One region of the Deinococcus deserti VCD115 genome, then DNA from elsewhere that is predicted to be linked to it. Evidence: riboswitches for the same ligand, from Rfam matches in the RefSeq annotation. Region 1 holds a riboswitch; each other region holds the start of a gene.
What was found. A riboswitch is a leader RNA that binds a small molecule or an ion and turns the genes downstream of it on or off. The one in region 1 is predicted to bind cyclic di-GMP.
Positions count from the first base shown of each region.

Region 1 (10,122 bases):
GTCCTGCCAGGTGTGAGTCGGGGATCGTGCCAGACGTTGGCGGGTGCGGGGTGGCCGAACGTCGCCCGGTAGCGGTCAAGGGTGCTGGTGTAGACCTGTCTGCCTGATGAATCCCAGGTAGTGAGTAGCGACTCGCCGCCAAGTTCCAACAGAGCCTGCCAGTCGTCCGGTGCGACGCTTCGGTGCAGGTTATGGGCAAGCATCACGTGACGGCTCGGAGCAGCCGGGCCGCTGGTTGCGAGGGCAAGGAAGCGTCGGTACTCGGTGAGCACGAGAGAGGCGTGTAGACCCGACCAATGGTGGGTAGCCGCCAGGGCCTGGCAGAAGCCATCCGGGAAAGGGTGGTCAAGCAGGGCGGCGGTGACAGGGTTGGTGCGGAGGGTAGGGGTCACGAGGAGCTCCTGAGAGAGGACAGAACAGATGGTGGCCGGTGAGGTGGTGCTGTTTTTGAATATGCATATGAGCCCCTACGGGTTCCCGTAGGGGCCGGTGATGCGCAAGCATCTGCACAAATGAATGCCACCCATATAGGGCGGCATTCATTTGAGAGTGTTCTACCGAAGATTGTAACCCTGTCTCTGTCGTCCTACTTCACGTGCGGAATCGGACGGAATCAGTGAAGAGAGTCTGGTTTACTTTGTGTTGCGTGCGCCAGCGGATTTGCCTGCTGCAGACTTTCTGCCTGAGCCGGACTTCTTGACTACAGCTGTTTTCTTGCGGCTGTTACCCAGCTTCTGACCTTTCGAGAAGCTTGCTTCCATCTTCTCACGGGTCGCGGCGGCCAGGGCTTTGAAATCAATCAGGCCAGCCTCGATGTTCTCGAGTGTCGGCTTGACCTTCGCCCCACGCCGGTTGGTTGCCAGTTCCATATTCGTGCGCTCGAACCACTCCTCAAACTCCGGTGTCACTTCAAATGCCATATCTTTGACGTCGCGGTTGTAGGTGCCTTCTTGCCCACGACGGCTGAATTCTTTTGGCAGGGTGAAACGCTGTGGGAGTTCGGCGGCTTCAATAATCCCCTCACGCACTGCGGTACGGAACGCTTTTACGAAAGCATCACTACGCTGGGGGTTGGTCAACTTCTGGACTTGTTCGCTCAATGTCATGTAAGGCATTGATCCCAGAGTACACGAAAATCAGATAATTGCTACACCTATTAACTTCCCCGTGTATCCCTAGGTGATCAGCCGAAATGCATAGGGTCACAGGGTTCTTCGTCTGACATCAAGAAGAGTTGCCTGGTATAGTCCAGCTGTCAGCATTACAAATGCCTTACATCCTCAAGTGGGCTGTGCTGCTTCAAAAAGATCATCTGCTTCGAACCGGGAATGTGTCATCCCAAAGATCTATCTCATTGCCGCCCAGGTATGGTTGGGAGTGCCATCTATCTCCTGATTGGTTTTCAGGTTGATCCAGCATTTTCTTTTTTAAGGAGTTGACTGCCTTAGATGAAGGACTCAACAGGAAATTTTGTTGCCCCGACCACTCGTATTCAGGTTGTTTGGGCCCTTTTTTCTGGGTGTGGATATCATAGTCATATCGCAGGGAAACTGGACGCCAGCTCCTGCCAACTTCATTTAGGACCGACTGGTGTTATTGGCGCCACTTCACAACGGCCTTTTCACCTGTAAGATATACGCAACATCATTGCGCGTCAGGGGCCCTTCCACTTACAAAAAGAGGAACCAAAAGGGGATAAGAGCAAGGAATGAAACAGTGTATTCTCAAAAAGGAAGTATTACAGGCATAGAAAGCTGCATTGATTTGTCTCCCAATAGTCTTTACTGCTTCTCAAATGTTCCTGTTTGTTGCGGGAACAGATCTTTCAGTAATCAGGTCAGCCTTTTCCGAACTGGAAGTGGTTTGGCTATGGCCATTCGCACGGGCAAGTCCTCAACCGCCCGTGAGCTCACTCTATTAGTAAGCGCCCAAGGTGCTCCTGCATAGTACTTGTCTGCCTGACCAGTGGTGGGTTCAAGCACGGGAGAAGATATTTAGGCCTGTATCGCCTGGAAGGTCCAATACAGCTGAGGAAGGCATTGCTCACCTGTATTTAGGCGCGACTAAGGCATTACCCATCGCTTATACGACCTTGCTTATTCCAGGACATATTCATTCTATTGGTTGGTCTTCCTGAAAGGGCGAGATTTGCCTTGTGTGCCGTTCAGCGCTTGCTGTTGTACGACCAAATATGTCTCATTCTCTAAAGAAAGGTACTCGGCTGGCTTGCCAATAAGTTAGAAATGCGTCGATCTGGTGGAGGAACGTCGCGAACTCTGAGGATTTTACGAGGTAAGAGCTGGCATGCAGGCTGTACGCCTCGTGAATGTCCCGCTGCGCGCTTGAGGAGGAAAGCATCACCACCGGAATGTGGCGGAGTCTGCGGTCCTGTTTGAGATATTCGAGCATCTCGAAGCCGGTGATCCCGGGCATATTGATATCAAGCAGGATCACGTCCGGAAGGGGCGTGGATTTTAGAAGTTTGAGGGCTTCGTGGCCGCTGTGAGCGGCGGTCAAAGCGCAGGAGGGGCAGACCTCATGGAAAGCTTCCTGAGCAAGGAGGAGGTCTATGGGATTGTCGTCCACGAGAAGGAAATGCGAAGGCGCGACAGGCATGGGAGCTTCAGCATAAGATGCCGAGTTGCGTCAGTGTGGTCGATTTGTGGCGAAGTAAATTGAGGTGAAGTGTACGGCACAATTTTCTGGCTTGAGGTGTGAGTAGCCCTTGTATGAGGCCCGAAGCCAGGCAGAATTGCGGCGCAAGCGCTGGCTTTATGAAGATAATAGTTCAGGAGAATCTTGCGCCATCCTGCTCATAGACAGAGAAGGAGAAATTGCCTGTATTCAGGGCAATTTTGTCCAATCATGTGTCGCCTTCATTTATGGATTCTTTATAAGAAATCAATTGACATTTCTGAGATACTCGTTATTGTAGAGCATCTGCAAGTTAAGGAGACTTGAGTTGCAGGCGGTGATGAACCCAGGTGTGGGTTCCTCCCTGAAACCGAAAAAGGCAAATCCGCCGCGAGACGGAGACGCAAAGCTACCGGGACCCACGAGGTCGGCCGAGTTACCGAAAACAAGGGAGTACCGTACCCATGCTCTATGCATTCAACCCTTTGGTCGTTGCTGCTGTTTTGAGCCTGCTGCTCGCTTCCTGCTCGAGCGCTCCTGAGGCTCCTGAGGCTCAGGCATCCAACGTTAATGTGGCTACCAAAAGCCCTATCCGGAGTTCCATCGTCGGCAGCTGGCGAGACGACTTCAACGCTCTTGACACCACCCGCTGGGCCCTGTCGAACAGCGGCTGGAAACCCTTCTGGGCCAAAGACGGCCTGAACGGCACCTGGAACCCCGCGAACGTCACCGTCAGCGGCGGCTACCTTGTCATGAAGCTCGATGTCACCCCTGGTCTGGTCGCCAGCGCTGCCGAACTCGCCACCCACGCCAAATACGGCTATGGACGGTATGAAGCCCGTCTGCGCGCCGCCAGCAGCAGCGCCAACCCTGCCGTGCGTGGCCATGGTGTGAGCGGCAACATCACCGCCTTTTTCAACTTCGTCAATGATTCGCAGACCGAAATCGACCACGAAATCGAAGGGCAAAACCGCACCACCGACTGGATCGGCACCTGGCAGACCACCAACCGTCATGACTACGGCACTGGCGGTACCGGCACCGACCTGTCGCAGGACTTCCACACGTACCGCTGGGACTGGGCGCCCACCAAGGTGGACTTCTATATCGACGGCGTGCTCAAACGCACGATCACCAGCGTGGTGCCGGCGACCGAAGCGCACCTGATGTTCAACCTGTGGCCGACAAACTCCACACTGTGGGGGGGCAAAAGCACAGCAGGCACCCAGTACATGCTCGTCGATTACGTCAGCTTCACCCCAAGCCACTGATGACTCAGTCATGGCCGGTTGTGTGCGTTGGATCTGGACTGAGTGGCCGAGTGAGTTGCTGCAGGTAGATAACCTTACAGGCTGGAGAGAAGGTGGTCGAATTTTAGGGGGATGGCTCTGCGCGAAGCAGAATGAGGGCTGAGCCGGCGTGCCTACCCGAGTGATGTGGACGAGGAAACGTACGGGTTTCTGCTGCCTTACCTGACACTGAGCCCGGAAGATGCCCCCATCGTTCGGTTGCTACAGGAGTCGACTTTCTGCTGCACGTCACACGCTTTGAAGTGTAGTCAGGCTGCTGACACAACTTCAGGAGTCAGGCATAGCGATGCTGTCGAGCACTCGGTTGGAAGGGCGCTTCGTGCTCCGGTGTGCGATCACGAACCACCGGAGCACGAATGCGGACTGTGAAGTGCTGGTGGATTACGTCAGTAGGATCGGCCGTACCCTGCAGGACGACGAGGCAGCCGATCACTCAATGACGGGTGCTACTTGCTGGTGCTTACCGACGCCATCGTTTCTGATATGGCGGTCGTGTTGTTCTGGGCCTTTTTATCGGTGATGAAGGGAGCGACTTGCGACGTGGCCATCTGGCTTACGGTCATACTTGTCTGGAGTCATCCCCAGCTTCATCGAGAGCTGCTTACTTGCCGCTCTCACGCCTTCCAGATACTGCCTCTGCTTTTCCTCGTTGAGCCGCATCAAGGGACCGGCAACACTTAACGAGGCCACCACCTGGCCTTGAAAATCGAAGATTGGGGCAGCAATCGAGAACGTCTCCTCCTCGAGATCGGAGATGGCGACGTGAACACCGTCGACCCGAATTTTATGCAGCTCCCGCTCCAGGACTGCTGGATCCGTAATGGTGCTGGATGTGAACCGTTCGAGTGGCGTGCGGAGCAGGTCGGCGAGAACCTTGTCCGGTGCATAAGCCAGGAGCACCTTGGACGAGCCCCCAGCGTGCAGGGGCCCGATCCGGCCGACCCGGGCAAACATCCGGACGGGATGAGGGGAGGTGCGTACGTCGATCACCAGGGAGTGCTGCCCCTCGCGCACCACAAGATGAATATTCTCACCCGTATGTCGAGCCAGATCATCAAGCACTGGCCGCGCGGTCTGGGTCAGTGAGTGCTGCTCTTGAGCCTGCTGCCCCAGGATCAACGCGGCAGACCCCAGGTGAGCGGCGTGGTCGTCGTCGAGCCTGACGTAACCCAGATGGGCCAACGTCTGGAGGATGCGGTAGACCTTGCTTTTGGTCATGCCCGCCTGTGCAGCGAGCTGCGGAATTTTGAGTGCAGGAGTCTGCCCGACTAATGCAAGCACCCGGAGGCCGTCCTCCAATGCGGAAATGATGTATTCAGGCGGTGAATCGTGCATTGGACTTGACTTTCTCATACGGTGACCTCACACTACACGCAAACAACAATCCATTGAGTGAACCGTTAATTCATCTGGTGAATCACAGGGAGATGTTATGCTGCGCGCCGAAGAACGTCAGCTTCTCGATGCCGTCACACTCGACCGACCGTGGGAACTGATCACGACGTTCTCTACCCTCAAGCGGGAGCACCCCAACGACGTACGGCGCGCCGCAGAGCACATCGAGCGACACCTGCGAGAACTTGGCATTCCGGTTGAGATTCATCAGCCTGAGCTGTTCCTGAGCTTGCCCGGACAGGCCAGTGTATCGGTCGGCGGCACGACCTTCTCGGCCAAACCCATGGCCATGAGCGCAATCTTCCCGGAGGGATTGACCGCTCCACTGGTGTATCAGCCCAGCCAGTACGCAGCAAACGCCGACGACATGTTCTCCAGCTCACTGCTCGACGGCGAGGTGGATGTCGCCGGAAAGATCGTGGTCACGGAGGGCTTCGGGATGCCGGGCAAGATCCGGGAGCTTGAACATCGTGGCGCGCTCGGGGTCATCGCCATCAACCCCGGAGCCCGCGCGCACTGGGGCATCTGCACCAGCATTTGGGGAACGCCCGACCTACACGATTTGCCACGTAAACCCCGGGTGGCCGTCGCCAATGTGAACCGGCCCGATGGCGACCGGCTGATCGATCTGGCCAGAGCGGGCGCCGAGGCGGTCTTCAAGACCAACCTGGAGGAAGGCTGGTTCGTGTCTCCCGTGCCTGTCGTGACCATTCCCGGCACGGAAGACCCGAAGAGTTTCGTCCTCCTGCACGGCCATTACGATTCATGGGACTACGGGGTCGGTGACAACGCTGTCGGCGACGCAACGCTCCTGGAGGTGGCCCGGAATCTCTGGAACAACCGCGCCCAACTCCGCCGCAGCGTGCGCATCGCGTGGTGGCCTGGACACTCTACTGGCCGCTACGCGGGCAGCACGTGGTTTGCCGATCACTTCGCCCTTGAGCTGTACCGCAACTGCATCGCCCAGATCAACTGTGACTCGCCGGGATGTCGCTGGGCCACTGAATACAAGGATGTCAGCGTCATGGCCGAGGCCACTGCCTGGGCGGGGGACATCATCCGCGACGTGACTGGACAGGACATGCAGGCCGAGCGGCCCGTGCGGGCCGGTGACTACTCCTTCAATAACATTGGTCTCAGCGGCTTTTTCATGCTGTTGTCCACCATGCCTGATGACTTGCGCGCTGAGAAGGATTACTACGCGGTCGGTGGCTGCGGCGGCAACATCGCCTGGCACACCGAGGATGACACCCTAGAGGTGGCCGACCGGGACATCCTGCTCAAAGACATCAAGATTTACCTGCTGTCGGCCTACCGAACGGCAAACCAGACGATTATCCCTTTCGACTATGTCCAGACCCTCAACGAGTTCGATCAGACGATCGCAGAGTATGGCGAGGGGATCGGGACGGCCGTCGACCTCGGCCGAGTGAGGGACGCCGTCGAGACGCTGAGAACCGACGTGCGTGAATTGATGCGAGCAGCGCGCAGCCTGAATGGAGAGTCCCTCACTTCCCCCCAGGTTCGGCGTGTGAATTTCGCTCTTATCACCGTTGCTCGTCACCTTGTGCAGGCCAACTACACGCGGTCACCTGCCTTCTTCCACGACCCGGCAGAGCATGTGCCTCCTCTGCCTGATCTCGCCGTACTCCAGACCCTGCAGAGCGCCGACGACTATCAGCGCGGCTTCATTCTGACCCACGCCACCAGAGGACTCAATCGCCTGCTCGCGCACCTCGGGGATGCCCAGGTTGCCGTCAGAGACGCCCTGAATCACCTTGAGCTTCCCGTCAAAGGAGGAACATCATGAATCGTACGCTGATGGCTCTGGGCTTCGCCCTCGTGTGTGGTGTGGCAGGCGCGCAAGCCAACATTCTCCAGCTGCCACTGATCAACGATCCGATCATGAACCCGCTGATCGCGCCGGACCTGGGCAGCATCCTCGTGAACAAGGTGATTTTCCCTGGTCTGGTGAGGCCAGACGAGAACCTCCAGCCGGTGCCGGATCTGGCCAAGAGCTGGACGATCACGAATGGCGGTCTGGTCTATACCTTTGTCCTGCGCGACGACGTCCGCTGGCACGACGGCAAGCCGTTTACAGCCCAAGACGTTGTTTACACCTTTAAAACGGCCATCGATCCCAAGAGTGGCTCACGGCTGGCGTCGGACTTTAATTCCATCAAATCCGTGGAAGCGCGGGGCAATCACACGGTCAGATTCGTCCTCTCCCGGCCCTTCGCGCCTTTTCTGATCCTTCTCGGGCACAATGCCGGTATTTTGCCGAAACACCTGCTGGAAGGCAAAGATCTCAGCTCCAATACGGCCTTCAATCGTCAGCTGCCCATCGGCACCGGGCCATTCAAGGTTTCGCGCGTTGTTCCGGGCGCCAGCGTGACCCTCGTGGCGAACAAGGACTACTACAGGGGCGACCCTAAGCTCGCTGGAATCACCTTCAAGATCGTCCCGGATCTGAACACGCAGGTGGCGCAGCTGCGATCGGGCCAGCTCGACTGGGCGACCCTGGAGCCGAGCAACCTGGCCAGCGTGCAGAATGTGCCGAACATTGCCATTAAAGAAGCTAACGCCATCCAGCACTTCCTGGTGTTCTTCAACCTGAAAAATCCCCTGTTCACGGCTCCCAAGGTGCGTGAGGCCATGCAGTATGCGGTCAACCGCAAGGCCATCATCGACGGCATTCTGAAAGGCTACGCGGACTACCCTACCGGAACCATTCCCACCGCGCTGCGCACCTACTACGACAAATCCATCAAACCCATCGCCTACAATCCGGCGCAAGCCCTCAAGCTGCTCGCTCAAGCCGGCTGGAAACCCAATGCGCGGGGCACGCTGGTGAACTCTAAAGGCGAACCCTTCAAGTTCACACTGATTGTGGACAAGGGCAACGCGACCCGTGAGCAGGCGGCGCTGGCTGTGCAGCAGGATCTCAAGAAGATCGGAATGGACGTGACCCTGCAAACCCTGGAATTCGGTACCCTGGTGCGCGATTACCTGATTCCCGGCAAGTACGACGCCAACCTGATCTGGTGGACGACGCCGCCCGATCCCGATCAATACTCGTTCTACGCCACCGGCCAGGACAACAACGAGGCGTCCTGGAGCAATGCGCGGGCCGACTCCCTGCTCAAGCGCGGGCGTGAGACGGTCGATCCGAAAGCCCGCAAGAACATCTACAACGCCTATCAGCGCCTGACCATGCAGGATCCGCCGGTGCTCGTCTTGTACTATCCCAAGGAAATACAGGCCATCAATAAGGACCTGACCGGTGTTCCAGATCTGGGCATCCGCGACGCCCTCCGGTACACCGAGCGTTTTCAGCTGCGCTGATGCTCAGCCCCGGCTATATTGCCCGCCGCGTCGTCCACGCGCTGGTGGTTCTCGCTGTGGTGGCCGTCGTGACGTTTTTTATCGTCCGGCTGGCCCCCGGCGGGCCGGCGGCTCTGGCCGACCCAGCCCTGCGGGATGCCGAACGGGCGGCCATAGAGGCGAGACTGGGCCTGAACGACCCCCTGCCGGTCCAGTTCCTCAAATTCGTGGGCAACGCCCTGCGCGGCGACCTTGGCGAGAGCTTCCTGTTCGGGACACCCACCACCCAGGTCATCGCCTCGCGAATCGGCAACACGCTGATCCTGGCAGGCGCGGCCCTGACGCTTACGCTGCTCGTCGCCGTTCCCCTCGGCACGCTCAGTGGTCTTCGGCCCCATTCCTGGATTGACCGTATCGTCAGTTTCATCAGTGTGGTGGTGCTGGCCATCCCAGTCTTCTGGTTGGGCCTGATCCTGATCATCGCCCTGGCTGTCTTGCGTCCAGTTCTGCCAGCGGGCGGCATGTACACCACGGGTATGGAGGGTAATCTGGTTGACCTTCTGCGGCATCTCCTGCTGCCAGCAGTCGTGCTGGCGAGCGCGTCCATCGCAGAACTGCTGCGGTACACCCGCTCCAGTGTCCGCAGCGCCGCCAAGTTGGACCATGTCCGGACAGCCCGCGCCAAGGGGCTCCCCCAGCGAACTGTTCACCTGCGCCACGTCCTCAAAAACGCCCTGATTCCTGTTGTAACGGTCATCGGCCTTCAACTCCCCCGGCTGGTCGGGGGGGCGGCCGTCACAGAAACGATCTTCGCCTGGCCCGGAATGGGTCGTCTGAGCGTCGAGGCAGCGCTGGGACGGGATTATCCCCTGATCCTGGGCGTGACGCTGGTGGTTGCCACCGCGGTCGTGCTGTTTAATCTGCTGGTAGACCTCGTGTATCCCCTCATTGACCCCCGGATCCGCACCGATGGCTGAGATGACGATTACGAGTGCTCATCGGGCCCAGGCTCCAGCCCAGCGGTCATGGCGGCGGCTTCGCCGCGATCCGGTTGCTACCTTATCCGCTGCTACTCTGGTGCTGGTCGTGCTGTTTGCCTTTCTTGGACCGGTCGTGCGGCCCGTTGACCCAGACGTTCTTGATCTCGGCCGCCAGTTGGCGCCCAGCACTCTGGCTCATCCTCTCGGCACAGACGAGAGCGGCCGGGACGTCCTGGTCCGGTTGATGCTGGGCGGGCGCATCAGCTTGATGGTCGGTCTGTTCGCTGTACTTGTCTCTGTCAGTGTCGGGACACTGGTGGGAGCGTTGGCAGGCTTTTATGGGGGCTGGCTCTCTGGTTTCCTGATGCGGGTTACAGACGGCATCCTGGCTCTCCCAGCCTTTTTCCTGAGCGTCCTGACCCTTACATTCTTTGGCCCTGGTCTTGTGCCCCTGGTGCTCGTGATCGGGCTGACGTCCT
Region 1 covers NC_012527.1:209,901-220,022, reverse strand. Annotated here, with positions in the region: gene DEIDE_RS14290 (glycine-rich domain-containing protein) at 1-392, opposite strand, end outside; gene DEIDE_RS14285 (hypothetical protein) at 633-1,115, opposite strand; gene DEIDE_RS14280 (response regulator) at 2,197-2,616, opposite strand; cyclic di-GMP riboswitch class I at 3,003-3,078, shown strand; gene DEIDE_RS14275 (glycoside hydrolase family 16 protein) at 3,207-3,905, shown strand; partial or broken gene DEIDE_RS19225 (IS5/IS1182 family transposase) at 4,044-4,133, shown strand; gene DEIDE_RS14270 (IclR family transcriptional regulator) at 4,455-5,279, opposite strand; gene DEIDE_RS14265 (M28 family peptidase) at 5,377-7,149, shown strand; gene DEIDE_RS14260 (ABC transporter substrate-binding protein) at 7,146-8,684, shown strand; gene DEIDE_RS14255 (ABC transporter permease) at 8,684-9,640, shown strand; gene DEIDE_RS14250 (ABC transporter permease) at 9,642-10,122, shown strand, end outside.

Region 2 (10,122 bases), on a different replicon from region 1:
TCCTGACCCATGCCGGATTCGGGCCAGACAGGTTCCTTTCAGGTTCTGTCAGCCTCGCCCTGTCTCCTGACCGCGAAGCCTGACTCTGGCTGCAGACTCACTGGTCCACAAAAATGTCCAGCGGCAGGAACGCACTGACGGTGTAGTTCGGCGCGTCCACCACCTGACTGATCTTCAGGTCGACGCAGACGCTGGCCAGCACGTAGGCTTCCTCGAGCGTAAACCCGCGGGCCTGGATACGGCGCAGCAGTGCGCGCAGGGCAATGCGGGCGGCGGTCATCAGGTCGGGATGGTGCCCGCTGGTGGCCTGCCAGCGTCCGCTCGCCCCGCCGGACGTCGGCGTGATGAATTCTGGTGTGGTCAGACCTGCGCTGCGCTCGACACCCAGCCGAACGGTGAGCTGCCCAGCCATCTCGATCCCAGTGCCCGACAGTTCACCGTCGCCCTGGGCGGCGTGCAGGTCGCCCACCGACAGCAGTGCGCCGGGAACCTCGACCGGCAGGTACAGCGTGCTGCCCGCCACCAATTGGCGGATATCCATGTTGCCCCCCACGTGCCGGGGCGGGGAAGTGGCGTGATCGCCGGGCTCGGCAAGTGCCACGCCCACAACGCCAGGGAAGGGCGTCAGCGGCACCCGCACGCCGGGCCCGAACTGCGCATGGGTGCCCTCCCGCAGATCCCAGAAGTGCGTGTAGGGCTGCAGGCCCTCCTCGGCCAGCGCCGCGTCCAGCAGGCCAATGCCGTCGGGCCTGCAGCCGGTCCAGCCCCAGGCGGAGGTCCGGACCTCCAGGATGTCAATCACCAGGGTGTCTCCCGGCTCTACCCCCTCGACGTACACCGGACCAGTCAGAGGATGGCCGCGCGGCCCCGCAAGCACAGGGTAGGCGTCCTGCTCGATCAAGGCACGCAGTCCGTCTGGCGCGGCCAGCTCACCCGAGGCGACCCGGCGGGCCACTGCGCCCCCGGAGGCGTCCATGGTATCGAAGGTGACCTGGTCTCCAGGCTGAACGGTCAGTGCGGGGGAATGATCCCGGTTCCAGGTGGTGTGAATGTGGGAAGCGCCGAGGACATGGTCACGCATACCTCAGGGTACGGCCCAGCGAGCCGTTCATGGCCCTGGCGGGATGCCACTCCAGTCCCGGCCCCTGGATCGTAAAGAGGGGAGAGCCCCTCATGGGCCCTCCCCATGCGCTGATTGAATCCACTCAGGCGTTCATGGCTGCGACGTTGATCTGCCCGGCAATCTGCGTCAGAAGGTCGTCGGTGCGCTTTTCCTCACCCAGAGTCTGCTCGAGCACCTGCGCGGCCTCGTCCTCGCCCAGCAGCTGGGCATAGGTCCGGGCCGTGCCGTAGCACGCGATCTCGTGGTGCTCCATGGCCTGCTGGCAGGCGATCAGGCCTGCTTCCAGCACTTCCGGCGAGGCATCCTGACGCATCAGCCTCTGGGCTTCCTGAATCAGACCCTGCATCGCGAGGTTGGTTTGCCCGCTAGGCTGGGCGCCCAACTTCTGAAACAGCTGCTCCAGACGCTGAATCTGCTGCTGGGTCTGATCGATGTGCATCGTCAAGCCCTGCTGCAGTTCGGGTGTCGCGGCGGTCTGCGCGGCCAGGCGCATGGCTTCGAGGCCCTGCTGTTCGGCACTGTAGATTTCCTGGAGCTTGAGGACGTAAAGGTCTTTCAGGTCTTGCATCTGCATTGGCATTTTCAACTCACCTCTGCCCGGCATTGTGCTGACAGACTGTCTGCCGTTTCTGGCAGCCAGCCCAAGAAGATAAAGGGCTGGCATTCGGCTGAGCTTTAGGTGTTACCCAGACGAGTCAGGCGCCAAGCGAGGATCTTTAGCAGTGCGGGAACGTGAGTGCCAATGGCCGCTTTGGAAGCAGTGGCTCCATGCCTTGCTCTGTTAGGAAATGAAAAAACAGCCGTTCGACAACCTGCGTTACGCGGATCTCCACTGAATACCCATTAGCGCAGAATACTCGCTGGATGCGCCTCTTTCGCTTCTTGGCATTCATGAGATGCAGTGGGCTGAGCTGTAAGAGGCGAGTGAGAGTGTGTCTCTAGAATTCATTCACTTCGTTCAGAGAAAACTCTGATGGGGAGCGCGAAGAGCCCTGTTCTGTATTCGGGCACCTGGGACAGGGGGAGCTAGTGGTGCGACCGGCTTTTCGTCTGCCTTCAAGGCACTATCCAATGAGTTTCGGACTCTCTGAGGTCATCATGCGTTTTATCAAATTTGCTTTTGCTGCCCTGGCGCTCAGCGCCATTACCACTGCTTCCGCTGCTGCTGCTGGCGTAAGTCACACTGTCACCCTGAGCAATGACATCGTCGATACCATCGCGGTGACTGGCGATGTTTCCATCAGCATCACCGCGTTGAATACCGCAGTGCCTAACAGCACCGCTAAGTTGAGCTACAGCACACACAACGATACGACCGCTGGAACTACAAATGTCACCACTCGTAAAGTCACGGTTGCCAGCAGCGCAGCCCTCCCCGATGGCGTGACTGGTACTGTCTCGTTCACACCAGCGACCGGTAACGGCACCACTGCTGGCGCTGTCAATGTCGGCGTCACCACAGCGGCAAACCTTGTTACTGCTATCCCGCGCTTCATTACGCAGGCAGACGCAGCACTCAATTACAGCTTCACCGCCAGCAAAGGCTTTGACGGCAAGGTCATCACCGTTACATACGTCCTCGCTGACGAGTAAGCTCGGCAGCATGACGCGCCCGAACGTTTGGTCGGGCGCGTCATCTTCAAATGGTGTCCATCATGAAGAAAATACTGCCGGCCTTTGCGACGCTCGTACTAAGCGCCACTGCACACGCGGGCGTAACTGTGGACGGTGCGCTCACCCATCATGTTCAACTTGCTCCGGGTGGGGTTTACAAAGGTACACTCACGCTCTCCAATCCGGATGACACTCCAGAACAGGCCACTATTTCTCTCTCCGATTACCGCTTTCAGGCGGATGGCACTAATAGCTTCGACCCTGCTGGCACTTTAGAGCGGTCAAACGCGAAGTGGATCATGCTCGACAAGCAGGTCGTAACCCTTCCGGCTAAGTCGAAGCTGGTGGTGAATTACACCCTTACTGCACCAATGAACGTCAGTGGCACCTTCTGGAGTGCTATTCATGTCACACCAGAATTGCCTCCTGTCACCAGCACCACCCTTGGCGTCCGCAACCGGATCGGCTACATGGTGCAGGTCGTGACTGATCTGCCACGCGGAGAGCCGCGGGTGCGCTTCAGCAACCCGCAACTGCTGCGGAATCCAGAAGGCAAATTTAACTTCAGCGTGGATACCCACGGAGAAGGGGAACGCTGGATCATCCGGAAGGTCACCCTGGAAGCGTTCGATGCGAGTGGCAAGCTCGCTGCGACCGTCACCAGTCGCAACCGCCGCCTGTACCCCGGTACCTCACTGCGAGATACATTCGCGCTGGATCTGCCCAACGGCAAATACACCCTGGTGGTCGTCGCCGATGACGAGGCTCAGGAACATGCTTTTGGGGCCCGGTACCAGATTGAGGTGAAATAAGGTGTTCGGCCGGCGGGCGACGTTCGTACTGGCGCTCACGCTTGGGTTACTGCCCAGCGCGACTGCGCAGGTTCAGTTGAGCGCTGCCGCCGCCGATGTCACCGAACGCCACACTGCCACGCTCGTGGTCCGGCTCGTCAACCCAGATTTACAGCCTCGCGAAGTTCAGCTTCAGCTCGCCCTTCCTGCTGGATGGGACGCGCTGGTCCCGGCACGTACCCTGACTCTCGCGTCAGGCGAGGAGACAGTGGAAGTCATCGTGGTACGCGTTCCGCGCAGTGCGCCCGGCGGCACACACATGGTCACCGTAACAGGCGCTGGCGTGCGCATGGTAGCGACTGTTCGGGTACCTACGCGCGAGGCCCTGCACGTGCGGACCCTGTCCGCAACCGCCGCGAACGGACAGGCTGAGGCAACCTTTCAAGTTCGCAACGACGGCAATGCGCCCGCACGCGTGAACCTCTCTGCGGTCGGACAGGGCAAGCCACGCGTGGTGCCTGAGGTGCTGGACCTCGCGCCCGGCGAGGTCAGTGATGTGCAGGTCAGCGGGCTGGTGCCTTCAGGCCTTGAGAAATACAGTGTGACCCTGCGCGCCCGCACGCCGGGTGCCGCTGCCGAGGGCAGCGCCATCACAGACGTTCTCTGGCCCGCACCGGCAGCTGGAAGTGCGTGGCATACCCTTCCGGCGGAAGTGCAGATCGAGGGTGGTCATGCAGGCCCACAAGTTCGGTTCTCCGCTGCTGGCGCGCTGACACCTGATCTGTTCGTGCGGCTGCGTATCGAACCCCGCACTGTCGAAGCAGAACTGCGTGCGCCCGGCACCCGCCTGCTGCTGGGTCCGGCCACGCCTGGCTTTTCCAGCTTTACTGTGCGCCCACCCACGCTGGCCCTGCAGGGCGAGGCCAGTCGCCTGGGGCCTGGTGTTCTCCGGGGCTATGTCGGCGCTCGCCGGGACCTTCCTGGAGAACGCGTCGCTGGCCTGGAATACGGCGGTCGCTTCGCCTGGGGCCACGCCCGCGTCGCTGTGGATCTCGGCGCAGATGGCGTCACTACCACCCTGGCCACGCGTATGGCCACGCCACAGCTGAGTGCGCAAGGAGAGCTTGGCCTGCGTGGGGACGGCATTGCTTTCACGGTGGACGCTGACGCAGCGCTGAAAGATAACGTCCTGAACCTGCAGCGTGCGGGTGCGGATGTGCGTTACCGTGCGCCGGGCTTCGACGGTTCCCCGTCCGGGCGCGTGGCCGTGGGTCTGCGCACCCAGGCCCAGATGAATGCCTTCAGTGTCGGCGCGCATCTGCGTGGGGGTGTCAATCTTGCTGAAGGGTATGCAATCACCGCGAGGGACGCGGAATTCGCCGTGCAGGCGAGGGATTCGCGCACCGACCTGCGTGCCGGTCTCAAATGGTCTGAACAGTTCACGGATCAAAAAACCACGGTGACTGCCAGCGTGAGTTCAGGGCACCGCTTCGGGTGGGGAGAACTGCGGCAGGAACTCACCAGTGAGCAGGCCGTTGAGGCGGGCACGCGCGTCACAAACGAACTGCGGTACGCTGCGGGCCTCGACGCTGCTTTTTCTTCTGACGGCAACGCGTTTACCCTGAAGCCCAAGGCGGATGTGACATTTGACCTGCTCGGCGGCACCAGGCGCGTCGGGGCGAGCCTCGAAGGGAGCTGGCGCGCGCCGGGTGGCACGCAGGTCAGTGCTACCGTCAGGCAGCCGGATTTCGCTCAGCGTGGCCTCAACCTGAACGCGGCCGTGGAACAGCCACTCGCTGGCGGCAGCACCCTGAACGCCAGCCTGTCTAAGACCTTCGGCCCCACTCCCAGCACTCAGGTCCGTGTCACGGCACGTATTCCTCTGAACCTGCCGTTGTACGTGCGTCGTGATATGGGCGGCCTTGAAGGTCGTGTGCTTGATCAGCAGGGCCGGGGGATAGCTGGCATGACGGTACAGGTCATGTCCTATCTGGCAGTGACCGACTCGAACGGCACCTACCGTTTCCCTGCACTTCCGCAGGGAGATCAGCTGGTGCTGCTGCGCTCTGATTCGGGCCAGTGGTGCACCCCTCCGCACACCGTGCCGGTCCAGGGCCGTCAGGTCGTCCGGCGTGACCTGACCTGCGTGCCTGCTGTTCTGACAACCGCCCGGCTCCTGGTTTACGTTCTGGGAGAGGACGGAAGCACGCCTCTGGAATTGCCCGGTGTTCTCGTCAGCCTGGAAGGAAGTCTCGGACGCTTCGAGGCCGTATCCGATCGCTCGGGCCGCCTGTCGTTCGGTCCACTGCCGACAGGTGCGTACCGGGTGAGCGTCACACCTGCCACACCGGTGCAATTCAGGGGCCTGACGCCTGAATTGCCAGCAACCATCAAAATTGCTACCGGTCCCGCAGACCTTATCCTGCGCTTCGCACGGCGGCCGCGCGTCATTCACATGCAGGACGAGCGACCTGTTGTCGTGCCCGGCCCTGCTGTTCCCCTTCCCAGCAGCCCGGCGACGGGCAACCTAGGAGCTCCATGATGACCTTGCACGCAGTTCGTCCGCCCTCGCCAGCCGCGTGTCTCCGTCTGGGCGGTTTATCCAGGTGCCTTACGTCAGGGCGGTCTTTCTCCAGGGCTCTGCGGACCGGTCTGCTTACACTCACGCTGACCGTTACAGGTCAGGCCGCGGCGGACACCATCACCATTTCGGGAAACCTTAACGTGACCTTCAATGCACTCGGCACCGGCACCGGCACCGGCACTGTCAGTGGAACCTCTGCCCTGTCCTACACGACAGTCGGGCTGGTCACCACCGTTGGTGCCACCCGGCGCGCCGTCACGGTCCGGCTGCTCGAAGCCCTTCCAGCGGGAGTCTCAGGCAATGTTAGCTTCACGCCTGACACGGGCAATGGAACCTCGACAGGCACCCTGACCCTCTCGACAACTGCGCAGGTGCTTGTCGACCTGATCAGCAATGATGTCAGCCAGTCTGCCAAGGCTCTCAACTACACGTTTTCTACCACCAAGGGCTTTACTGACGTGACTCTCAAGATTGAGTACGTCCTGATAGACCTCTAGTCCTGAGACTGTTGAGGCTGGGCGCTCGGGGATCGCCTTGGAGGCTTCACAGGAACGGCCTGGCAGGTCATCATGGCTGGGTATTCGATGCAACCCGGACTGTGCCCCACGACCTGGCGTTCACCACAACCCCGAAATGGTCGGCGCGTGACGCGCTCCCGGGGTCCAGGTAGGTTCTTTCCACGAATCTGATCTCTGCGGTGCAAGCGATTTCGGGTGGAACGGTCCGGTTGCCCAGCACTGTCAGCCGAACTTCTTCGGGCGTCCGGACAGCAACGATTCTTCTGAATTCCTGACAGCCTCCGATCCCGACTGTCAAAGTGATCGGGAGATCCTGATCCGCGGTGACTGTAGCTGGAAACGAGACGTTCTCCACCGGCAACACAGTGTCCTGGGGTGGGGTTTGGCTCTGGCAGCTGTTCAGGGCGATGGTAAGGAAAGCGGGCACTATGGCACGTTTCATCAGTGTTCCTCCAGAATTCGGCGCTGCAGAGCTGAGTGGCAACTCAATTACGGAACTTCTGCGTAACCATCAGACCGCGGAAGCCGCCGTCAAGGATCCCTATACCTACCCGGCCAAACCCGGGATGCAGAATGTTGGCACGGTGACCAGGCGAGTTCATCAGGTTGGTGTGCGCGATCTGCACCGTGGGGGCAAGGGCCAGGTTCTCTCCGGCCATGAAGTAGCGCACTCTGGCGCGTCTCATGCGGTCAAAGGGTGATGCACCCTCGGGTGTGGTGTGAGCGAAATACCCCCGGGCAAACATGTCAGCAGAATGCCGGCGCGCTACAGCACGCATTTCGGGATCCGGCCGGAGGGGTCGCAAGCCGGCCTCGGCCCGGGCTGCATTCATAAGGTCAAGCATCTGAGCTTCGAACAGGGGAACAGGAGGAGCGTCCTGAACCGTGAATGGCAGCTTGACCTGCCTTCCTGCCGTGGACTTGGGCTGCAGGCTGATGAGGGCAGGGCCAAAGACCGGCTCCAGAGTCCGTTCGGCGCGCTGGGCAATGTCCGAAAGGGGAGGGGCCAGACGGCTTCCCCGCAGATTCTCCCGGGCAGAGGCAGGCAGAGGAAGCGTGAAGGCCACCGCCACCAGAATGACCGCGTACAGCGCGCCGCTGAGCAGCCCGGGAATGACCCCCAGGAGCCGGTTGACGGGCGAAGTATGCACGGGAGGCGGGAGGCGCCGCAGCACCATCCCGCCTAGAAGGTCGACCAGCGTTCCGGTCACGAGGACCACGCCAATAAACGCGATCGGCCGGTTCCACGTGGGCAACCAGGCACCCAGGCGACCTATCCAGTCCTCAACCCCTGGATACCAGGTCAAGCCAGCCACCACAGCCAACGTCAGGCGAAGCAGACCCAGGGCGCCTGCCAGAAACCCGCGCCTCCAGCCGGTCCAGGCAAACAACCCTACCAGCAATATAATCAGCAGGTCAGTCACGTGAACCACAGCGCCAGCAGCTGTTGCAGGGAGAAAAGGGTCGGACATCCGCGACTGTTCTAATGCGTCGACAGCGGCGATGGGTCCCTGTCTTCTTCAGACCGCATTGAGGGTCATCACGGCCAGAGTGAAGGGAAGCCGTCCGGAACGGACCTCAAGCCTGTAGTGGCTCGGTTGCGGCACCAAGTACCGTCCCGTGACCGAGGCTGTGTTGGGCTGATCCTGCGTTGAACTTCCCCGGTATGGCCCGCAAGAAACAGTCACGTTTCCGCTGGTACACGCCCGTGACACAAGACGCGTGGACCTGACCGTCGCTCGGGCACCAGCACAGCAGCACTGCGTCAGATCTCTGGCAGAGTCCAGGGACCACACTGCGGGTATGCACCTCTCGACCCATCCAGAACCTCTGCTCGAGCGCGCCAAGTGGCGCAGCCTCGACGGTGAGTGGCGCTTCGCTTTTGACGACGAGGGTTTCTGGCAGCACCCCGAAGATGTACAGTTCGACCGCGTCATTCAGGTGCCGTACGCCCCCGAAAGCCTCCGGAGCGGAATTCATGACACCGGTTTTCATCCGGTAGTGTGGTACGGCCTGGACCTGCACCTACAGGCCGACGAGCACGTGACGCCCCGCGGTGAGGACGGCCGGCTGATCCTGCATTTCGGTGCGGTGGACTGGCGCGCCTCGGTCTGGGCGGACGGCGCGCTGGTGGCTGTCCATGAGGGTGGGCACACGCCTTTTACAGCCGATATCACCCGGCAGGCTTCCCGGGCAGTGGCCGAGCAGCGACCGGTTCACCTGGTCGTGCGCGCGGAAGATGATCCGCAGGACTTGTCCAAGCCGCGCGGCAAACAGGACTGGCTCCTGGAGCCCCATTCGATCTGGTACCCGCGCACCACCGGGATCTGGCAGACGGTCTGGCTGGAGCATGTGCCGGTCAGCTATCTGCGGCGGCTGAAACTTGCCGGTGATATGGAAGGCTGGAAGGTCGCGCTGGAAGCTGACATCGGTGGCCGTTGGGAGCCGGGCATGGAGCTGCGCGTGATTCTCAAAAAAGGCGAACAGGTGCTGGCCCGCGACCGGTACGAACTGCAACGGCCGGACATTTCGCGCATCGTGCCGTTGCCGGACCCAGGCATCGACGACTTCCGCAATGACCTGCTGTGGAACCCGAATCATCCGGTGTTGATCAGTGCGACCGTGCAGCTGCTGGCTGAGAATGGCGCCGTGGTCGACGAGGTGCGCAGCTACACTGCCCTACGTACTGTCGGCGTGCGCGGAGGCCGTTTTATGCTCAATGGGCGCCCGTGGTACCTCAAGATGGTGCTTGATCAGGGGTACTGGCCAGATTCGCTGATGACCGCTACCGACGCTGAACTGCGCCGTGATGTGGAGCTTACCCGCGAACTCGGCTTTGATGGCGCCCGAAAACACCAGAAGATCGAGTCGCCGCGCTACCTGTACTGGTGTGACGTGCTGGGCCTGATGGTCTGGGAGGAAATGCCCAGCCCGTACCGCTTTACACCGGAAGCGGTGCGGCGGTTGAGCCGCGAATGGGAGGAGGTCATCGAGCGTGACATCTCCCACCCGTGCATTGTCGCGTGGGTGCCGCTCAACGAGTCGTGGGGCGTGCCGAACCTACCGACGAATCCGGCGCACCGGGATTACGTGCAGGGCATTTACTACATGACGCGCACGCTTGATCCGTCCCGGCCCGTGATCGGCAACGACGGCTGGGAACATGTCGCGACCGATATCGTGACCGTGCATGACTACGCGGCCGACCCGAAGGTGCTGGAAAGCCGCTACGGCACATTGGCGCGGACAGCAGTGACTCTCGAAGGTCAGGATCCGGCGGACCGGGCGGTGCTGCTGCCCGGATTCAAGGCTGCCGAGCATCCGGTCATGCTGTCGGAATTTGGGGGGATCGCCTATTTCCCGGAAGGTGTTCCGGCAGAGGTGGCCTGGGGCTACAGCACGGTGGACAGTGAGGAAGCTTTTGTCGATGCACACCTGTACCTGATGGCTGCGGTGCATGCTTGTAAGGGCCTGTCCGGGTTCTGTTTCACG
Region 2 covers NC_012529.1:85,514-95,635, forward strand. Annotated here, with positions in the region: gene DEIDE_RS15100 (acetamidase/formamidase family protein) at 98-1,081, opposite strand; gene DEIDE_RS15105 (ferritin-like domain-containing protein) at 1,206-1,703, opposite strand; cyclic di-GMP riboswitch class II at 2,094-2,176, shown strand; gene DEIDE_RS15110 (hypothetical protein) at 2,222-2,716, shown strand; gene DEIDE_RS15115 (FimB/Mfa2 family fimbrial subunit) at 2,779-3,549, shown strand; gene DEIDE_RS15120 (carboxypeptidase regulatory-like domain-containing protein) at 3,551-6,070, shown strand; gene DEIDE_RS15125 (hypothetical protein) at 6,253-6,609, shown strand; gene DEIDE_RS15130 (hypothetical protein) at 6,680-7,072, opposite strand; gene DEIDE_RS15135 (CvpA family protein) at 7,116-8,054, opposite strand; gene DEIDE_RS15140 (glycoside hydrolase family 2 protein) at 8,434-10,122, shown strand, end outside.
Region 2: another riboswitch for cyclic di-GMP. It lies ahead of DEIDE_RS15110 (hypothetical protein); the one in region 1 lies ahead of DEIDE_RS14275 (glycoside hydrolase family 16 protein).

Region 3 (10,122 bases), on a different replicon from region 1:
ATACGCTGCTGATGGCCGCCAGCGCCGCTCGGGCTTCGGCGGCATTGGTGACTCCTGCCGGAGGGAGGTTACTCAGGGTGTGTGCGGCCACTGCGATGGTGACGGCCAGATACAGGTCGGTGCCGTCGGCCTGGAAGCTGTAATCGTCGCGGCGGACAAACCCGCTGTTGGGATCACGGTTCTGGTAGTTGCTGGTGGTCTGTTCCGTAAAGGCCGCCCGCGCTTCGGTGGCCCAGGTACCGACCTGGCTGTCTGCAGCGCTTGGATCGCCCTGAGCACGCTCGACATTGCCGTAGACCCAGCGCTCTGGATGGCGCAGGAGAACCAGCGCCGCCTCCTGCAACATGCGCGCCAGGCCGGCATTGGTGTCAGGGTCTCCGGACTGGGCCACGCGCTGCAGGGCGCGTTTGACCTCGTCACCTTCAGCCAGCAGCAATTGCACACTGACCGCCTGCGCCGTCCCGCTGATGCCGGCCAGCCCACGCGTTCCGCCACCAGCGTGGCTCATGCTGCGCCGCATGCCTCTTACCACTGAGAAGATCACGAATCCGAAAATCAGGAGAGGGACGATGCCCATGCCCCCCGCAAAGCCCATACCGCCGCCGTAGCCGCCACCGTTGATGATGATCGGGCCACGGTATCCCCCGCTGTAGCCGCCACCGCTGTAGCCTCCACCGCTATACCCACCGCCGGAATACCCGCCCCCACCGCTGTAGCCCCCACCTGAGGAACCGCCGGAGCCTCCTCCGGAGCTGCTGCCACCAAAACCGCCACCCGACTGTGCCAGGGCGCCGGGCGTCAGGCCGAGGCTGCCCACGCAAAGCAGGGCAGCGATCAGAAGCGTGCTCAGGGTCTTGCGGATTGCGGGCTGCATAGCGTGAGTCTACGGGGCGGCCATGACTCACGCTTCGGGAACACTGTTCAGAAATCTTTACGTGCGGGCCACAGGGGTACACTGCTCAGCGTGAACGCGCCTGAAAATCAGATCACCCTGAATGCCGACCAGTGGGAGAAACTTCTGGCTGGCCTGTACGAGCGCGATGACCGGCTCGAACTGCGCGAGGCCGGCCAGACCTACCCAAACCATGAAGCTGTGGATGCCTACGTGCTCAGTGGTCACGCCGAGGCCCTGCGCAGCGCCGACGTGGACGGCGACATCTGGGAAACACTGGAGGACCTGGACGAGACGGCTGCAGATGAGGAAGAGGCGTGGGCGAAAATCTGCGCTTTTTACCTGGAACGCGGCTGCGTGCTGGTGCGGGTCAGCGGTATGGAGGAGCCCGAAGAATGGATCCTGACCGCGGAGCTTGCCCGGCGGCTGGGCCTGATCTAAAGCTCCCGGGAGCCCGGAGAGAACAGCCTCATCAAGTGATGCTCTGCGCCCTGCGAGAATCACCTCAGACGGCGTGAAGTCGGGCATAACCCCCCCTCATCTGTTCATGAGAGCAGACCCGTAGGCTTCAGGAATGTCTGACCACTATGAATCCCATCACTTTCCTACCAAACGATTGCTGCTGCTGGGCGCCCTGATCGGTGCCGGGGCCTATTACCTGAGCCGCGAGCAGAACCGCAAGGCGCTGGACGCCAAGCTGGCCGAACTGGGACTCAAGGACGCCGCCACGGATATGGGGCAGAGCGTCGCCAAGGGCTGGGAAAAAACCGTGGACGCTGCCCAGAGCGCAGGTGCCGTGATTGCCGATAAGGCCGGTGAAGTGAAGGAGGCCGCCAGCGGTGGTCCCCAGGCGGCGCTGGACAAGGCCAAGGAAGTGGTCAGTGAGGTCAAGGGAGCTGTCAGTGGCGCGGCCAGTGAGGCCAAGGACGCTGCCAGCCAGGTAGCAACAGATGCCAAGGACAATGCCCAGAACGTAGGCGACAAGACCCGTGACGCTGCCCAGGATGCCAAAGCCAACGCTCAGGCAGCTGCCAAGGACGCCCAGACCACCCTGAAAGACGCTGCTCAGGATGCCCGCAGCGCCGCGCAGAAAGCCGCAGCTGAAGCCAACCAGGCAGCGAAGAAAACTGGCAATACTGCCCAGAATTCGGTGCGTGACGCCGAACGCAAAATGTAAGCCAGCTTGCCACGCATGAGCCTCCCCACCGGGGAGGTTTTTGCTTTGGTGAAGCAGGGACCACGGTCAGCCACAGGTACAGCCGGTAGACTTCAGCCATGACGCGAAGGGACGGCGAGAGCCATACACAGACACTGGAGAGAAGCGCCACGCAGCGCCCCAGGCTGTACCGCGTGCTGCTTCTCAATGACGATTACACCCCGATGGAATTCGTGGTGCGGGTACTGGAACTGTATTTCCGCAAAACCGAACAGGAAGCCGAGCTGATCATGCTGGCCGTCCACCATAAGGGGCAGGGAGTGGCTGGCATCTATACGCGTGACGTGGCCGAAACGAAAGTTGCGCAGGTCACCGACCGTGCCCGCCAGGAGGGCTATCCCCTGCGGCTGGTTTCCGAGCCGGAGACAGAAACATGATCAGCGAGCACCTGCAACTGGCCATTGGCCGCGCGGCAGCTCACGCCCGCGAAGCCGGTCACGAGTACGTGACGCAGGAACACCTGCTGCTGGCCCTGACCCACGACCCTGAAGCCCTGGAAGCCCTGCTGGCCATGGGAGCCGACGTAGAAGCCCTGCGTGAAACCCTGGAGGCCGAGCTCAAAGCCCTGGAGGTCGTCCCGGGCATCGAGCCAGATTTCACCCTTGGTCTGCACCGTGTCGTGCAGGGAGCCGTGTTACAGCTGCATGCCAGTGGCAAAGGCAGCCAGGAGGCCGACGGCGCACGCGTTCTGGTCGAAATGCTTGAAGAACCCGACAGCCCGGCGCGCGCTGCCCTTGAAGCCCAGGGGGTCAACCGGCTGGACATGCTGAACTACGTCTCGCACGGTGTGGCCAAGGTTGAAGGTCGCAGCCGCGAACGCCACGCGGTTGGAGTGGACAGCCCGGCCGAACTGGAAGGCAGCGCCGAGCAGAACCCGCTTGAGGCTTACACCACCGATCTGACTGCGCAGGCGCGAGCAGGGGGATTTGATCCGGTGATTGGCCGGACCACCGAGCTTGAGCGCACAGTGCACGTGCTTGCGCGGCGCAACAAGAACAATCCGGTGCTGGTCGGGGAACCCGGGGTTGGCAAGACGGCGCTGGCCGAGGGCCTGGCGCAGCGCGTGGCGGACGGCGACGCGCCGGGCTTCCTGAAAGGAGCCGGCATCTACGCCCTGGATCTGGGGGCCCTGCTGGCCGGAACCCGCTACCGGGGCGACTTCGAGGCGCGGCTGAAAGCAGTCCTCGCCGCCCTGGATGGCCAGAACGCCGTGCTGTTCATCGACGAACTGCATACCCTGGTGGGCGCCGGCGCCACCGAGGGAGGCAGCATGGACGCTGCCAACCTCCTCAAGCCTGCTCTGGCCCGTGGCAAGCTGCGGGTCCTGGGCGCCACCACACCGGCTGAGCTGCGTCATCTGGAAAAGGACCGGGCTCTGTGGCGGCGCTTTCAGACCGTAGACGTACCGGAGCCTTCTGAGGAAGATGCGCTGAGCATTCTGCGGGGGCTGGCTGGGCGCTACGCCTCGCACCACAAGGTGACTTACACGGACGGCGCCCTGGACGCGGCAGTGCGCCTCAGCGTGCGCCATCTGCGCGACCGGTTCCTGCCCGACAAGGCCATCGACGTGCTTGACGAAGCAGGGGCTGCTCGCAGCAGTGCCGGAAAGGGAGGCGTCATTGATGTCGCTGACATCGAAGCCACCGTCGCGCGCATGGCCCGGGTACCGCTGGGCGCCGTGAAGGCCGAGGAAGTGCAGTCGCTGGCCACGCTGGAACGGGATCTGAAAAGCCGTGTTTTTGGTCAGGACGAGGCCGTGGAGGCCGTAGCCAGTGCAGTCAAACTGGCCCGCGCCGGACTGCGCGACCAGACCAAACCGCAGGGCATGTTCCTGTTTGCCGGACCCACCGGAGTGGGTAAGACTGAACTGGCCCGCGCCCTGGCCGAACGGCTGGGCATTGAGCTGACGCGTTTTGACATGAGCGAGTATCAGGAAGCGCACACCGTTGCGCGGCTGATCGGGGCCCCTCCCGGGTACGTGGGTTTTGACCAGGGCGGCCTGCTGACCGACGCGGTGGCCCGCCACCCTCATGCCGTGCTGCTGCTCGACGAGATCGAGAAGGCCCATCCGGACGTGTACAACATCTTCCTGCAGCTGATGGACCACGGAACGCTGACCGATCACGCTGGCAAGAAGGTCGATGGGCGCGGTCTGGTGCTGATTTTTACCACCAACGCGGGTGCTGCCGACGCCAGCCGCCCTGCGCTGGGTTTTTCCCGTGAGGGACGCGCCGGGGAACAGGCTGAGGCCGTGAAGCGCACCTTCACGCCCGAGTTCCGCAACCGCCTGGACAGCGTGATTCACTTCCGTCCCCTGTCACGTGAAGTGATGGCCGGCGTGGTGGACAAATTCCTGCGAGATCTGCACCTGCAGCTGGCCGAGCGTCAGGTCAACCTGACTGTGACGCCTGCTGCCCGGACTCTGCTGGCCACCTTGGGCTACGACCCGCTGATGGGCGCCCGGCCGCTGGCACGTGTGATTGAGCAGCAGGTCAAGCGGCCCCTGGGTGACGAGCTGCTGTTCGGCCGGCTGAGCAAAGGCGGTAAGGTCACAGTGGGAGCTTCCGGAGACACCTTTACCTTCCGGTTCTGAGCTTCACGCCTGAACGGCTCCCAAGGGCAGAGGCGTTCTGAACTGTTACGACTATCGGTAGATAGGGCAGCGCACTTCTGCTCTGTCAAAGCCTGCTTTTATCCATCTGATGGTCCGTACGTTGACTGGCCATGGTGACGACCTGCGCCGTCTGAAGCTAAGCGCTATGTATGGTCCAGCTGTGCGCGATAGTCAGCGATTATTTTTGATCAGCTCTACACAAGTGAATGAACAATAGTCGTTCTTCATTAGGAACGACTTATTTAACCTTGCGGAATCGGGGGGTATGAAGCAGTATGGATCCACCCAACAGAACGTATGTCACAGCACTCCGCATCGGACTGGCTGGGAACTCACTGTACTGAGATGCATCGACGCTTGCCCTGTATACGGTCACCTGGGTCAAGCCGAGCGAATGGTGAGCCCGACTCAATGGAGAGGCGTATGCGTGCTCGAAAATTCGCGTTTGACGGTAACACCCCTAATTTTTGATTCCTGCTAGTGCGCTTTAGTCCGATGGTCCTCATCTCTTCCCATAACAGGTGCTAGGTGGAATCTGCTTATCGGTCTGTCGGCATGCCGCTTACTTGTTATCAACTCGAAAATTCTCGTATTTACCCGGTAAATAGATGATAGTTAAGAGACTTTGTTTGTTAAACCTAACGTTTTCGCCTGATGTCATAGTGCAAACCTCGTTAAGGAGGAAATCAATGAAAACTATAAGAGCAAGTGCAACGTTTATGGGAATATTGATCCTATCAGCTTGCGGGCAAACTACAGAAGATTCGTTTTCACAAAATATGACTGCCCCAAAGGTTTCTACCCTCAATACTGAACTCACACCGCCATGTCCATCCAATCCTATTCTATTCGTGCATGGCTATAACTCAGGCTCTGGCGTATGGGATACCATGAAATCCAGATTTATGGCCGCTGGTTACCCTGATCGTTGTCTGAGTGCATTCAACTACACTCCCAAAGGTTCAAATAGAGACATCGCCAAACAGATCATGACCGATATAGAGACCGCACTGGAAAAAGCATATGGATCCGGTCACACTTCTAGTAAAAAGGTTGATATTGTTGCTGTATCGATGGGTTCGCTTTCATCAAGGTACTACATTCGCTACTTGATGAAGCCAGATATAATCAAGGTGGGTACATGGGTTTCTTTGGCAGGTCCAAATCATGGGACGAAAACGACCTATCTATGTTCTGGCTCAGACATAGCCTGTACCGAGATGAAGCCTGGCTCAGCCTTTCTTACAAATTCGGTAGACGGATTAAACTATGGCGGCGATGATGCCGAAACACCTTACGACAAACCAACTGCACAATATCCCACGACTATACGCTATGGCACTTGGCGTTCTAAGTGCGATTTCGTTATAAACCCTGTAGATAGCGTTGTGCTGAAGCAGGGAGCTTATAATTACTACACTCCAAAATGCATTTCTCATGGCGACTTTGTTAATGAAGTAAATCTATATGAAGAAGTCAAATATTTCTTGACCGTCGGACCCTTAGCCAAGTCCACAAGTCCGTAACTATCGGTCGTCTGGGCAAATTTCTGGCATAACCATGATGAAAGATGGGAGACATAATCTAATTCATTCCACCCTGATTACTTAGGGCCAATAAAGGCGTTAGCCGGGCAAAACTGCTCCGCTTTCTTTACACATCAGCAGTAGTTGCTCTCCATTTCCCACGGTTTTCGCCTCCAGCCCCCGTCATTGAATTAATGCGCACTACTACGATCATGGCATTCCTTCAACCGCTCGGTCAGACTGCCTCAAGTCAGTCCCGGCCGGGCACCTCAGGAGCTGTGCCGCGGAAAGCATCTTTCCCCTGCCCACCCTTCAGCTTCACCACCTGTCCCGTGCGGGCACTTTCGTAAATGGCGTCCATCACCACATGGTCCTGCACGCCTTCCTCACCGGGGGTCCACGGCCGTTTGCCCTGGCGGATGCACTGCGCGAAGTGGTCGAATTCGCGGCTGAACTGGTCATACGTGGGAAAACTGGGGGTCAATTCTCCCTGTTCATCGGTCAGGCTCAGGCTCACACCCACATAGGGAAAGGCAGGGTCCATCAGCAGGCTGCCTTTCTCGCCAAGAACACGCAGAGTGCTGGTGGTCCGCGCTCCGTAGCTGGTCAGGCCGTTGGCCATCACGCCGCCGGGAAAGCCCAGCATGAAGCTCAGCGATTCCTCGACTTCTTCGAACCGGGGGTCACCTTCCGGCTGGTGCAGCGCAGCGAAGACCCATTCCGGCTCCTGACCCAGCACGAAGCGCATGGTGTTGAGGCAGTAAATACCCACGTCCACCAGGGGGCCGCCGCCTGCGAGTTCCTTTTTCAGGCGCCAGGCCTCCGGATGGTCCTCGACCTGCACATGCACGCTGTCGAGCAGTTTGACCTTGCCGAGTTTCACGTTCTGCACGGCGTCGCGCGCGGCCCAGTGTTCGGGGGTGTACTGGCAGCGGTAGGCGGTCATCAGCAGCACACCAGCGTTACCGCAGGCCTGCACCATGGCGCGGGCGTCGTCGGCGTTCATACCCAGGGGTTTTTCACACAGCACGTGCTTGCCGATCTTCGCAGCACGCTCCACGTACTCGCGGTGCAGGGCGTTGGGCAGTACGATGTACACGGCGTCCACGTCGCCGCGCTCGGCGATCTTCTCGAAATCGTCGTAGGTGTAGACGTCGTTCTCGCCCAGACCAACGGCGCGGGCCAGGGCCAGCCCTTTTTCGGTTTCGCTGGTCACGAACGCGACCACATGGGCATGTTCACTGGTGCGCACGGCCGGGACGAGTTCTTCGACCGTCAGCTGGCCGAGCCCGACGATGGCGTACCCTACGCGCTGCTGTTCGGCTTCCGGCTGGGGCAGATCAGGTTTGAGCGGCATGCCCTACCGTACCGGGCTGTGTTCACAGGCACTGATGACCGCAGTTCACCCTCTCTTGAGGTGAGCAGGCCACCGTGCCGATGCGTGCGGCGGGCAAGGTTTGTCACACTGAGCGCAATGAGCCTGGCGCTGCGCGAACGACACCCCGAAGACCGGCCTGTCGTGTGTTACTGAATGCAGGCTGAGCCGGCTCCCGAATGGAAACGCTGGGACGCGCCGTATTTTCACAGCTCAGCCGCGCCAAAAAGAACCTCGCTTGAAGCGTTTCTCGAGCAGGCGCAGGGCATGATGCCCAGTCCGCATCTGCACATTGTTGCCCTGAATGGCGAGTGCATCGGGCAGACCACGCGCTGGGAGGAAGCACCGGCGGGAGGCGGATGGTGGGAACTGGGAGTGCTGATTTTCGATCCGAGGTACTGGGGCGGCGGCCTGGGAACACAGGCGCTGCGTCAGTGCACTGACCTTACCTTCCACGACACTGACGCCCACGTTCTGACGCTGACCACCTGGAGCGGCAACGAGCGGATGCTGCGCGCAGCACTGCGCGCCGGCTGGCATGAGTGCCCCCGGATTCCGCAGGCTCGCGTGTGGCAGGGGCGGCGTCATGACAGCGTGAAGATGGCGCTGCTGCGCCGGGAGTGCCAGAATCGGTCCTGACATGACAGTCCGTATTCGCCCCGCCCAGCTTTTTGACGCCGGGTTTGCCGCACCACTGATCCAGTCCACCATCGGAGGGATCGGGCGGGCCCTGACAGGCACCACCACAGATGACGACGCTGCCCATGTCCTGGCCGAGTTCTTTCCGCTGAGGGGACACCGTCTGAGCTTTACCCATACCCTGATTGCGGAAACCGGCAATCAGCCTGTCGGGCTGCTCGTCTCCTACCCTGGAGAATTTGCCATGGCACTGGATGAGCCTTTCCGCGATCACCTGCGGGTCCTTGGCCAGCCAGCAACGACCGAACCCGAAGGGCAGCCCGGGGAGCTGTATCTGGATACCCTGGCCGTCAGTCCCGACTGGCGGGGCAGAGGTGTGGGCGGGGCCCTGCTGGAGGCAGCTGTCATTCGGGCTCAGACGCTGGGTCTGACGAGGCTGGGCCTGCTGTCCGAGGCCCACAACCCGGCCACGCGCCTGTACACCCGGCATGGCTTCATAGCGGCTGGAGAGCGTACGGTGTCGGGTATCCGCTTTATTCACCTCATCCACGAGCTCCCGGCGGCAGGAGCGGCTTCACCATCGGTTGAGGCAGGACGCTGAAGCCTGGGGCGGTGGCTACCCTGGGGCATGACCAGACCTATTTCCCGTCCCCTGGACGCCATTGCTCTGGGTGCCATCCGCTTCTATGGACGTTATCTCTCCCCGCATAAGGGTTTTCGCTGCGCTCACGCGGCGCTGCACGGCGGCGATTCCTGCTCGGCAGCAGTGGCACGCATCATCCGGGAGGACGGGCTGATCGGCGGGCGCCGCCGGGTAGCCACGCGCTTTGCCAGCTGCCGCCAGGCCCATAACGCCCTGCGCGAGGGCTCTCCCCTGGCGTTTGGAACAAGCGGGCCACAGGTACGTGGGGTGTGCTGCTGCGGCCCTCTGCCGATCCCCTTCCGCTGCGGCTGAGGACCATCCTCCTTCTGGGTGATACGCCGTGAGCTACTTAGAGGTATGCTCCGCCCGTGCTCCGCGTCGTCGTTCTTGCTGCCCTTGCTGGTCTGGTGGCCCTGTCTGCCCCTGCTGCTCCCGCCCTGATGAAGTACGGTGCCCTGCCCCGCAAGGCCGAGGGTCCCGTGACTCTGCTGCTGGCGGGCGTGGCGCCCGAGTACGACGAGAATGCGCCGGTGTGGCCTTACCCGGTTAAACCGGAAGACTACAAGGGCAACACAGATACCCTGGTCCTGGCACAGCTGCGCCCGGACGGCACCGTCAACCTGCTGAGCATTCCGCGCGACACATGGCTGAATGTGCCCGGCTGGGGCTGGGGCAAGATCAACGGTGCCAATCCCCACGGTGGCCCGGAAATGGTCATGAACGCGGTGCAGAGCCTGACGGGCGTCAAACCCGACGCTTACGTGTTTCTATCGCTGTACGCGGTGCGGGCCCTGACAGATGCGGCAGGGGGCGTGACGCTGGATGTCCAGCAGAGAATGAAGTACGACGACAATGCCGGAAAACTGCATGTGGACCTGCAACCTGGCCGGCAGACCCTCAATGGCGTGCAGGCCGAGGGATACCTGCGTTTTCGCAATGACAACCTTGGGGACATTGGCCGGGTGGGACGTCAGCAGCAGTTCATGACAGCCATGGGCAATCAGGTCAAGAACCCGCTGAACTGGTGGCGCCTGCCCATGATTGCCGGCGCGCTGGACCGGACCACCAAAACCAACATCAGCCGGGAGCAGTTCGGTGCGCTCCTTGGAGGAGCGTTGAGTGGCCTGAAGGTACAGACACATACGGTTCCAGGGAACTTCGGCCGCAGTGGCCGGCTCAGTATCTGGGAAACAGACCGGGCCGCTCTGAACGCACTG
Region 3 covers NC_012526.1:1,029,656-1,039,777, reverse strand. Annotated here, with positions in the region: gene DEIDE_RS04925 (DUF1517 domain-containing protein) at 1-874, opposite strand, end outside; gene DEIDE_RS04920 (hypothetical protein) at 965-1,333, shown strand; gene DEIDE_RS17955 (hypothetical protein) at 1,467-2,069, shown strand; gene clpS (ATP-dependent Clp protease adapter ClpS) at 2,168-2,485, shown strand; gene DEIDE_RS04900 (AAA family ATPase) at 2,482-4,701, shown strand; cyclic di-GMP riboswitch class II at 5,057-5,140, shown strand; gene DEIDE_RS18375 (esterase/lipase family protein) at 5,412-6,248, shown strand; gene DEIDE_RS04895 (Gfo/Idh/MocA family protein) at 6,499-7,605, opposite strand; gene DEIDE_RS04890 (GNAT family N-acetyltransferase) at 7,780-8,262, shown strand; gene DEIDE_RS04885 (GNAT family N-acetyltransferase) at 8,264-8,863, shown strand; gene yidD (membrane protein insertion efficiency factor YidD) at 8,891-9,217, shown strand; gene DEIDE_RS04875 (LCP family protein) at 9,274-10,122, shown strand, end outside.
Region 3: another riboswitch for cyclic di-GMP. It lies ahead of DEIDE_RS18375 (esterase/lipase family protein); the one in region 1 lies ahead of DEIDE_RS14275 (glycoside hydrolase family 16 protein).